Regions from separate parts of the Nocardia sp. CY15 genome, predicted to be linked through region 2. Evidence: riboswitches for the same ligand, from Rfam matches in the RefSeq annotation. Region 2 holds a riboswitch; the other holds the start of a gene.
What was found. A riboswitch is a leader RNA that binds a small molecule or an ion and turns the genes downstream of it on or off. The one in region 2 is predicted to bind thiamine pyrophosphate.
Positions count from the first base shown of each region.

Region 1: another riboswitch for thiamine pyrophosphate. It lies ahead of thiC (phosphomethylpyrimidine synthase ThiC); the one in region 2 lies ahead of GVY39_RS32545 (cytosine permease).

Region 1 covers NZ_VUOT01000002.1:159,033-163,095, reverse strand. Annotated here, with positions in the region: gene GVY39_RS06575 (homogentisate 1,2-dioxygenase) at 1-125, shown strand, start outside; gene fahA (fumarylacetoacetase) at 122-1,297, shown strand; gene GVY39_RS06565 (hypothetical protein) at 1,657-2,103, shown strand; TPP riboswitch at 2,246-2,368, shown strand; gene thiC (phosphomethylpyrimidine synthase ThiC) at 2,360-4,012, shown strand.
Region 2 covers NZ_VUOT01000056.1:14,163-18,225, reverse strand. Annotated here, with positions in the region: gene GVY39_RS32555 (cytochrome P450) at 1-677, opposite strand, end outside; gene GVY39_RS32550 (hypothetical protein) at 1,178-1,573, shown strand; TPP riboswitch at 1,668-1,784, shown strand; gene GVY39_RS32545 (cytosine permease) at 1,780-3,147, shown strand; gene GVY39_RS32540 (DUF72 domain-containing protein) at 3,169-4,002, shown strand; gene GVY39_RS32535 (LOG family protein) at 4,022-4,063, shown strand, end outside.

The DNA of each region.
Region 1 (4,063 bases), on a different contig from region 2:
TGGAGTACTTCGACGAGCTGGCCGTCATGGTCGACACCTTCCGCCCGCTGGAACTCGGTGAAGGCGCCTTGGCCTGCGAGGACCCGGCCTATGCGTGGACCTGGTCCGGGCGGAGCCCCGAGTGAGGACCGAGCTCGAGGTACCCCCGGAGTCCTTGTTCGGTCCGGACAACCTGCCTTATGGAGTGTTCGCACCGGCCGGCAGCGCCCCTCGGGTGGGCGTCCGGCTCGGCGAATACGTCATCGATCTGGCTGTGCTCCTCGATGATCCGGTGTTCGCCGCGCCGAATCTGAATGCTTTCCTGGCGCAGGGCCCCGCACGCTGGCGCGAGGTACGCGATCGGATTCGTGAATCCGTGGGCGGTGAGATCGACAGCGCCGCGGTACACCACCTGGACCGAGTGGAACTGCGGCTGCCCGTGCGAATCGGCGATTACGTTGACTTCTACGCGAGCATCGATCACGCGACGAACCTCGGCCGCCTCTTCCGGCCGGACGGTGACCCGCTGCTGCCGAATTGGCGCCACTTGCCGGTCGGCTACCACGGGCGTGCGGGGACCGTCGTGGTCTCCGGCACCGAGGTGGCACGGCCGTGCGGTCAGCGCAGGACCGAGTCCGGCACACCGGATTTCGGACCGTCACGGCGGCTGGACATCGAGGCGGAACTCGGCTTTCTGATCGGTGTCGGCTCGCGGCTCGGCGTCCCGGTCGGGATCGATGAGTTCGCCGAACGGGTTTTCGGCGTCGCGCTGGTCAACGACTGGTCCGCGCGCGACATCCAGGCCTGGGAGTACCAGCCGCTCGGCCCGTTCGTCGGCAAGTCGTTCGCGACATCGATGTCGCCGTGGATCACCCCGCTGGCCGCTTTCGAGGCCGCGCGGATCCCGCTGCCCGAGCAGTCGCCCGAGCCGCTGCCCTACCTGCGGGGAACCGAGCACTGGGGGCTGGACATCGATCTCACCGTGGCGTGGAACCGACAGCCGGTCGCGTACCCGCCCTACGCCCGGATGTACTGGTCACCGGCGCAGATGCTCGCCCATCTCACCTCGAACGGCGCGTCCACCCGCACCGGCGATCTGTACGCCTCCGGCACCATCTCCGGCCCCGCACCCGACCAGCGGGGCTCGTTCATCGAGTTGTCGTGGGGCGGCAGCCGTCCGGTCCTGGTGAACGACCGGCAACGCACCTTCTTGGAAGACGGCGACGAAGTCACCATCACGGCGCAGGCTCCCGGACCGGGCACGACCCGGATCGGATTGGGCGAGGTCACCGGCCGCATCCGCCCCGCAGCTCACTAGCCGGAATCGCCGTCGCCGGTGCCCTGCTGCTCCCCGCGCAACTCGCCCCCGCGATCGCCACCGCCGCCCCGGCGCCGGTCGCCGATTCCGGATCGTCATCGACCGGCTCGGGGGGCTGCACCTCCAGCCAGCCACCGACTTGCAGCTCGCCCTTGGCTTACCTGCTCGTCCAACTCATCTCGGCCCTCTCCAGCGGTTCCGCCAACGCCCGCTGACGCGTTCCGGCGTGGGCGCGCCGGCAGATCCACTCGAGGATCCGGCGCGCCGCGCGGGGCCGCAGCAACCTGCCGGTGCTTGAGCACCAAGGCATCGGGGTACGCCGCGGCTACGGCCCCATACGCCAGACAAGGAGCGAGGTCATGACCGATCGCCCGGACGTGCTGCACCGCCGCCCCGACGGCGTCGACGACGCCACCGTCGCCGCGACCGGCAAACTCTCCGAAGCGCTGGAGACCGTCGAACGCGCCCGCGGCCACCTGTACGCCTTCCATCAGCTGACCGGCGGCGCCGACCTGGCGCTGGACGAGGCGGTGGAGATGTTCCGCGCGGCGGGCCACGCCCACATCGCCGACCGCATATCGACCGAGCTGATCGGGCGCAACGTCCTGGCCGGGCGCTGGACGTTCCAGATCGTCGAGGATTACGACGACAATTACTACGACGTGTTCCGCGGTATCGAACGGGCCACCCGGGAGGAACTGCTCGGCGGCCGCCGCCATCTCTACGAAGCCGAGATGAAGGAATCGCGGCGCACCCACGGTTTGCCCGGCCATTCGGCCACCCCCGAAACGGCGGAAGGTTCGTAACCCGAGCGTCGACACGACATTCGGCGTCTCGGATCACCCACGGCCCGCACGAGCGCTGCCCCGGCTCCCTGGCGGTTCAGTCGATCCTGCCGAATCGCCGGGCGCTTGTCGAACCGGTCCGGGTATGGTCGGGCGGGACAATTTCACACCCAACGGGGGCTCGCACCAGCGGGCTGAGAGGACGGCTAGCCGAGAGGCGTCAGGGCCGTCGACCGTATGAACCTGACCGGGTAATGCCGGCGTAGGGAGGAACAATATGGCACCCGCCGCTGCGTCCGACGGCGCATCCGCACCTGTCGACAGCGTCACCACCGGCCCCATCGAGGGCAGCGTCAAGCACTATCTCGAAGTCGACGACCTGCGCATTCCGGTGCGCCGGGTCAACCTGACCAACGGAGAGCACTTCGACGTCTACGACACCTCCGGCCCGTATACCGACGAGACGGCGACGATCGATCTGGAGAACGGTCTACCGAAGCTGCGCGATACCTGGACCAAGCCCGAGGGGGCGGGGCCGCGCACCCAGCTCGCCTGGGCCAGGGAAGGCATCATCACGCCGGAGATGCGCTTCATCGCCGCGCGCGAGGGCGTCTCACCGGAGCTGGTGCGCGAGGAAGTGGCCGCGGGCCGCGCGGTGATCCCGGCCAACCACCGGCACCCGGAACTCGAGCCCACCATCATCGGCAAGAAATTCCTGGTCAAGATCAACGCCAACATCGGCAACTCGGCGGTCTCGTCCTCGATCGCCGAGGAAGTGGAGAAGATGGTGTGGGCGACCCGCTGGGGCGCGGACACCATCATGGACCTGTCCACCGGCAAGAACATCCACGAGACGCGCGAGTGGATCCTGCGCAACTCCCCCGTCCCGGTCGGCACCGTGCCGATCTACCAGGCGCTGGAGAAGGTGAACGGCGATCCGACCGCGCTCACCTGGGAGATCTACCGCGACACCGTGATCGAGCAGTGTGAGCAGGGCGTGGACTACATGACCGTGCACGCCGGCGTGCTGCTGCGCTACGTCCCGCTGACCGCCAAACGGGTGACCGGCATCGTCTCGCGCGGCGGGTCGATCATGGCGGCGTGGTGCCTGGCGCATCACCAGGAATCGTTCCTGTACACGCACTTCGAGGAACTCTGCGAGATCCTGGCGCGCTACGACGTCACCTTCTCCCTCGGTGACGGCCTGCGGCCCGGCTCCATCGCCGATGCCAACGACGAGGCGCAGTTCGCCGAGCTGCGCACCCTCGGCGAGCTGACCAAGATCGCGAAATCTTATGGCGTACAGGTGATGATCGAGGGCCCCGGCCATGTGCCGATGCACAAGATCGTGGAGAACGTCCGGCTCGAGGAAGAGTTGTGCGAGGAGGCGCCGTTCTACACCCTCGGCCCGCTCGCCACCGACATCGCGCCCGCCTACGACCACATCACCTCGGCCATCGGGGCCGCCATCATCGCCCAGGCGGGCACCGCCATGCTCTGCTACGTCACGCCGAAAGAGCATCTCGGCCTGCCCAACCGCGACGACGTGAAAGTGGGCGTGATCACCTACAAGATCGCCGCGCACGCCGCCGACCTCGCCAAGGGGCATCCGCACGCACAGGAGCGCGACGACGCGCTGTCCAAGGCGCGTTTCGAGTTCCGCTGGCGTGATCAGTTCGCGCTGTCGCTGGACCCGGACACCGCCCGCGAGTACCACGACGAGACGCTGCCCGCCGAACCTGCCAAGACCGCGCACTTCTGCTCCATGTGCGGCCCGAAGTTCTGCTCGATGCGGATCTCGGCGGACGTGCGCGAGTACGCCGCGCGCCAAGGCCTGACCGAGACCGAGGCGCTGGAGGCCGGTATGGCGGCGAAGTCCGCCGAGTTCGCCCACAAAGGCAACGCGGTCTATCTGCCGGTCGTCTCGTAGCGACCGGCCGCCGCCCGCCGCATCCCGAGGATGTGACGGGCGGCGGGACGC
Region 2 (4,063 bases):
GTGGTGATGTCGTCACCCGGCTCGGCGCGCTTGAGTTCGAGCAGCCGCAGCAGCGCGGTGCTGAGCATGCGGTTGCCTTCCTCCGCGTCCACCCCGTCGAACACGGCGGCGGTGGCGGCGGCGACCTCCTGGCCGATCTCCGGGGGGCAGCCGAGCATGGCGTTGACCATTTCGAAGGCCAGCGGCAATGCGTACTGGGAGACCAGGTCTGCGCTGCCGACCTCGCAGAAGGCGTTGATGAGCGGGACCGCGATCCGCTCCACCGTTTCGTGCAGGACGTGCAGGTTGACGGCGTCGATGCTCGCGGTGTTGGCCTGGCGGTAGCGCTCGTGTGCTTCGCCCGTGCTGCGCAAGGCGTTCGGACGCCACTGCAGCACCGGTAGCACCGGGCAGTCCGCGGGGACACTCGCCTCCCAGGTGCGCGGGTCCGCGGGAAAGTGCTGGGGATCGTGCAGGATTCGCACGGCGGTGTGATACCGCAGCACCAGAGTCGCGGGCACGCCCGGCGCCAGCTCGACCGGCGCCATAGAACCGTAGCGGGCGCGCATGTCCCGGTAGGCGCGATGCGGATCGGCGGCGAACTCCGGGGAATGCAGTGCTACCCGGTCGATGTCGTTGTCGATGGGCGACCCGCGGTGGGTACCGGGGCTGCGCGTGGTCTGGTCATCTCGGGGCATGGTCAATGTGCGACTCCCACAGTAGAAGCGTCTTCGGCGAGTGCGATCGGGCGAGCTCGACGCGGAGCGCCGGAACGTCGTTGTCTTTCGGTCCTTGCGGTGCACCCGTGCGACGCGTCGTCCCGACCGCGGAGCGGATCGACACACACGATGGTCGCTTAGGTAGTTACCGGGCATCGGTAGCAGCAGGTCACCTGCGCCGATGCGACGTTTTTCACCGCATGCCAACCGGATTCGACGCTTCTCGCCGACCGATCCGCGCCGTCGCCCGTGCCAGGAGCACCGGCTGCCGGCAACCCGGGCGGGCACGTGCCCGCGAATCGCGTTGTGGTGCCGCGCGTTCGCTGCGGGCGGCGCGCCCGCGACCGGGTCCGGTGGGCGGACGATCGGCCACCGGGGTGCTCGCATGCGCGGGAGCACAAGCACTTCCACGTGCGGGGCGCTGGTGTATAACTTCCATCGGCCCGGTCGACTCCACCGACAAGCGATAGCGAGACACGATGCACGGTTACCTGAACCAGGTGTCCCAAGGCACGACGCCCTCCGGCTATCCCACGCGCGAGCCCGAGATTCGCGCGGTCGAGCCGCCCCGCAGTACGGATCTCGTCCTCACCGCACTGCTGTGGCTCCTGCCCGCGACGCTGGCCGCGATGTCGGCGGTCCTCGCGCCGTGGTTTCTGATGGCGGGCGGCGTCTGCGACTCCAAGCCGGAGTGCCGCGTGGACACCAGTGCGGGTCTGTGGATCATGGTCGGTGGCGGGATCGTGGGATTCGCCGTGGGCGCGCTGCTGTCGGGCATGGCAGCCAGGCAAGGTCGGGCATTGTTCCCGGGCGCGCTGATCGGCGCGGTGCTGGTCGTGCTCGCGTGGTTCGCCGCCTCCTTCCTCATGGGCTGAGATCCGAGACAACCGCGACGGCGGTAACCCGCCACCGCCTGGGGCGTCCCGCTCTGGGTCGCGGGAACTGGTGCGGGTGTACTATTCGCCGGAATCACAGCACCGCGGGAGCTCGGGCACGGCCGGGCTGAGAGGGCGAACGGAAACGCTTCGCCGACCGCATGAACCTGTCCGGGTAATGCCGGCGTAGGGAGAGCGTTTCCGTCATGTCGTCGCCGACTCGCGCGAGCGCGGGGCACGAAGCCCCGCTGACCCTCGGCCAGCCCGCACCGAAGGTGCTCTCGTTCTGGGACCAGAGTGCGTTCTGGGCCAACCTCGGTGTCAGCCTCTTCGCGTTCTCCGGCGCGTACACGGTACTCGCGCCGAATTCCGAGGGATCCGCGCGGATCTCGATCGCGGCGGGCATCCTGGCGACCGTCCTGGGCACCGTTGTGGGCGGCCTGATGCTCGGCGCCGCGGCGCTGACGGGCGCGCGCACGGGACAACCCGCGATGGTCCTGCTGCGCGGGCTGTTCGGCGCGAAACTCAGTTACCTGCCCACGCTGCTCAATATCGCTCAGTTGATCGGCTGGGGAACCTTCGAGCTGATCGTCATCGGCGATGCGGCCGAAGAACTGTTCGGCGGAGGTCCGCACTGGCTCTACGTGGTCGCCGCGGGCGTGCTCACGACACTGCTCACCATCTGGCCGCTCGGGTCGGTCCGGTTGCTGCGCCGGTTCGTGACGGCCGGCGTCGTGGTCGCCCTGATCTGGTTCTACATCCAGTTCTTCCGCGCCGGTCTGCCCGATCTGCGAGCGAACCCGGGACCGAGCGGCGGCGGCCCGTTCGGCGTCGATTGGAACCTCTTCTGGATCGCCACCGACGCCGCGCTGGCCGTCTCCATCTCGTGGGTGCCGGTCGCCGCCGACTACACCCGTCATGCCCGCACCGGCCGCGCCGCCTTCGGCGCCGCAGGCGGCGCGTACGCGCTCACCCAGATCGTCGCCTATGTCCTCGGCCTGTTCGCGCTGGCGCTGGCGACCGGCGAGGGCGGGCCGTATGCGTCGTTCTTACACGTGAGCCTCGGTGCGCTGTTCTTCTTCGTCTTCGTCTTGCGGGAGGCGGATCAATCCTTCGCCAACGTCTACTCCACGGCGGTGTCGGTCCAGAATCTCGCGCCGCGCGTCGACCGCCGGGTGCTGTCGATCGGCGTCGGCGCGCTGATCACCGTCTTGGCGCTGCGGTTGGACATGGCGAACTACTTCGGGTTCCTCGGGCTGATCGGCTCGGTGTTCGTGCCGCTGCTCGGAGTGCTTGTCGCGGACTTCTTCCTGCGCGCCGAGCGTGTGTGGAACACCGCGCCGGACGCGCCGGCCCGGTGGGGAATGGTGGTCGCGTGGCTGACCGGATTCGCGGTGTATCAACTGGTCAATCCGGGCGACGCGGGTGTGTGGACCGATTTCTGGGATGCGCTGCGCCGGGCTCTGCACTTCACCGGGCAGGCGTGGATGAGCGCATCGCTGCTGTCGTTCTTGGCGGCCCTCGCGGTGGCGTGGCTGGTCGGCCGGGTCACGGCGAGTAGCGCGTCGGCGTAGCGGATTTGCCACCATGGAGAGATGAGCCAGATCCGGATCGGCACGTCGGGATGGGTGTACCCGCCTTGGCGCGGAACCTTCTATCCCGAGGGACTGACGCACAAGCGCGAATTAACCTATCTCGCGGAGCGTCTCGACAGCGTCGAGATCAACGGCTCGTTCTATTCGCTGCAGCGCCCGTCGAGCTACCAGCGCTGGGCAGAGCAGACCCCGGGCGATTTCGTGTTCGCGGTGAAGGGCAGCCGGTTCATTACCCACATGAAGCGCCTGCGCGACGGTGACGAGCTGCTGGCCAACTTCCTCGCGTCCGGCCCGCTGGCGCTCGGCCCCAAGTTGGGGCCGATTCTCTGGCAGCTGCCTCCGACCTTCCGCTTCGACGCCGATGTTCTGGACGCTTTCCTGTCCCGGCTCCCCCGCAGCACCGAGCAGGCCGCCGAGATCGCGCGCCGCCACGATCACCGTGTCGACCCCGCGTACACGAGCACCGACGCCGACCGGCCGATGCGGCATGCTCTGGAGATACGGCACGACAGCTTCGTGACCCCGGCGTTCACCGAACTGCTCACCCGCCACGGCGTGGCGCTCGTCGTCGCCGACGCCGCGGGCAAGTATCCGCTGCTCGAAGAGGTCACCGCCGATTTCGTCTACATCCGATTACACGGACACGACGAGCTCTACGTCAGCGGTTACACCGACGAGGGCTTGGACATGTGGGCGGAGAAGATCCGCTCGTGGGCCGAATCCGGCGACGTGTACACCTATTTCGACAACGACGCGAAGGTGATGGCGCCGCGCGATGCCATCGCGTTGCGGGAACGGCTCGAGCCGGTCGTGTCACCGCGACCGGCGGGGTGAGGACAGGGAGGTGGCGCCGGTGCGGCAGGTCGCGGTTTGCGGGCCGAGAGAGTGCACTGAG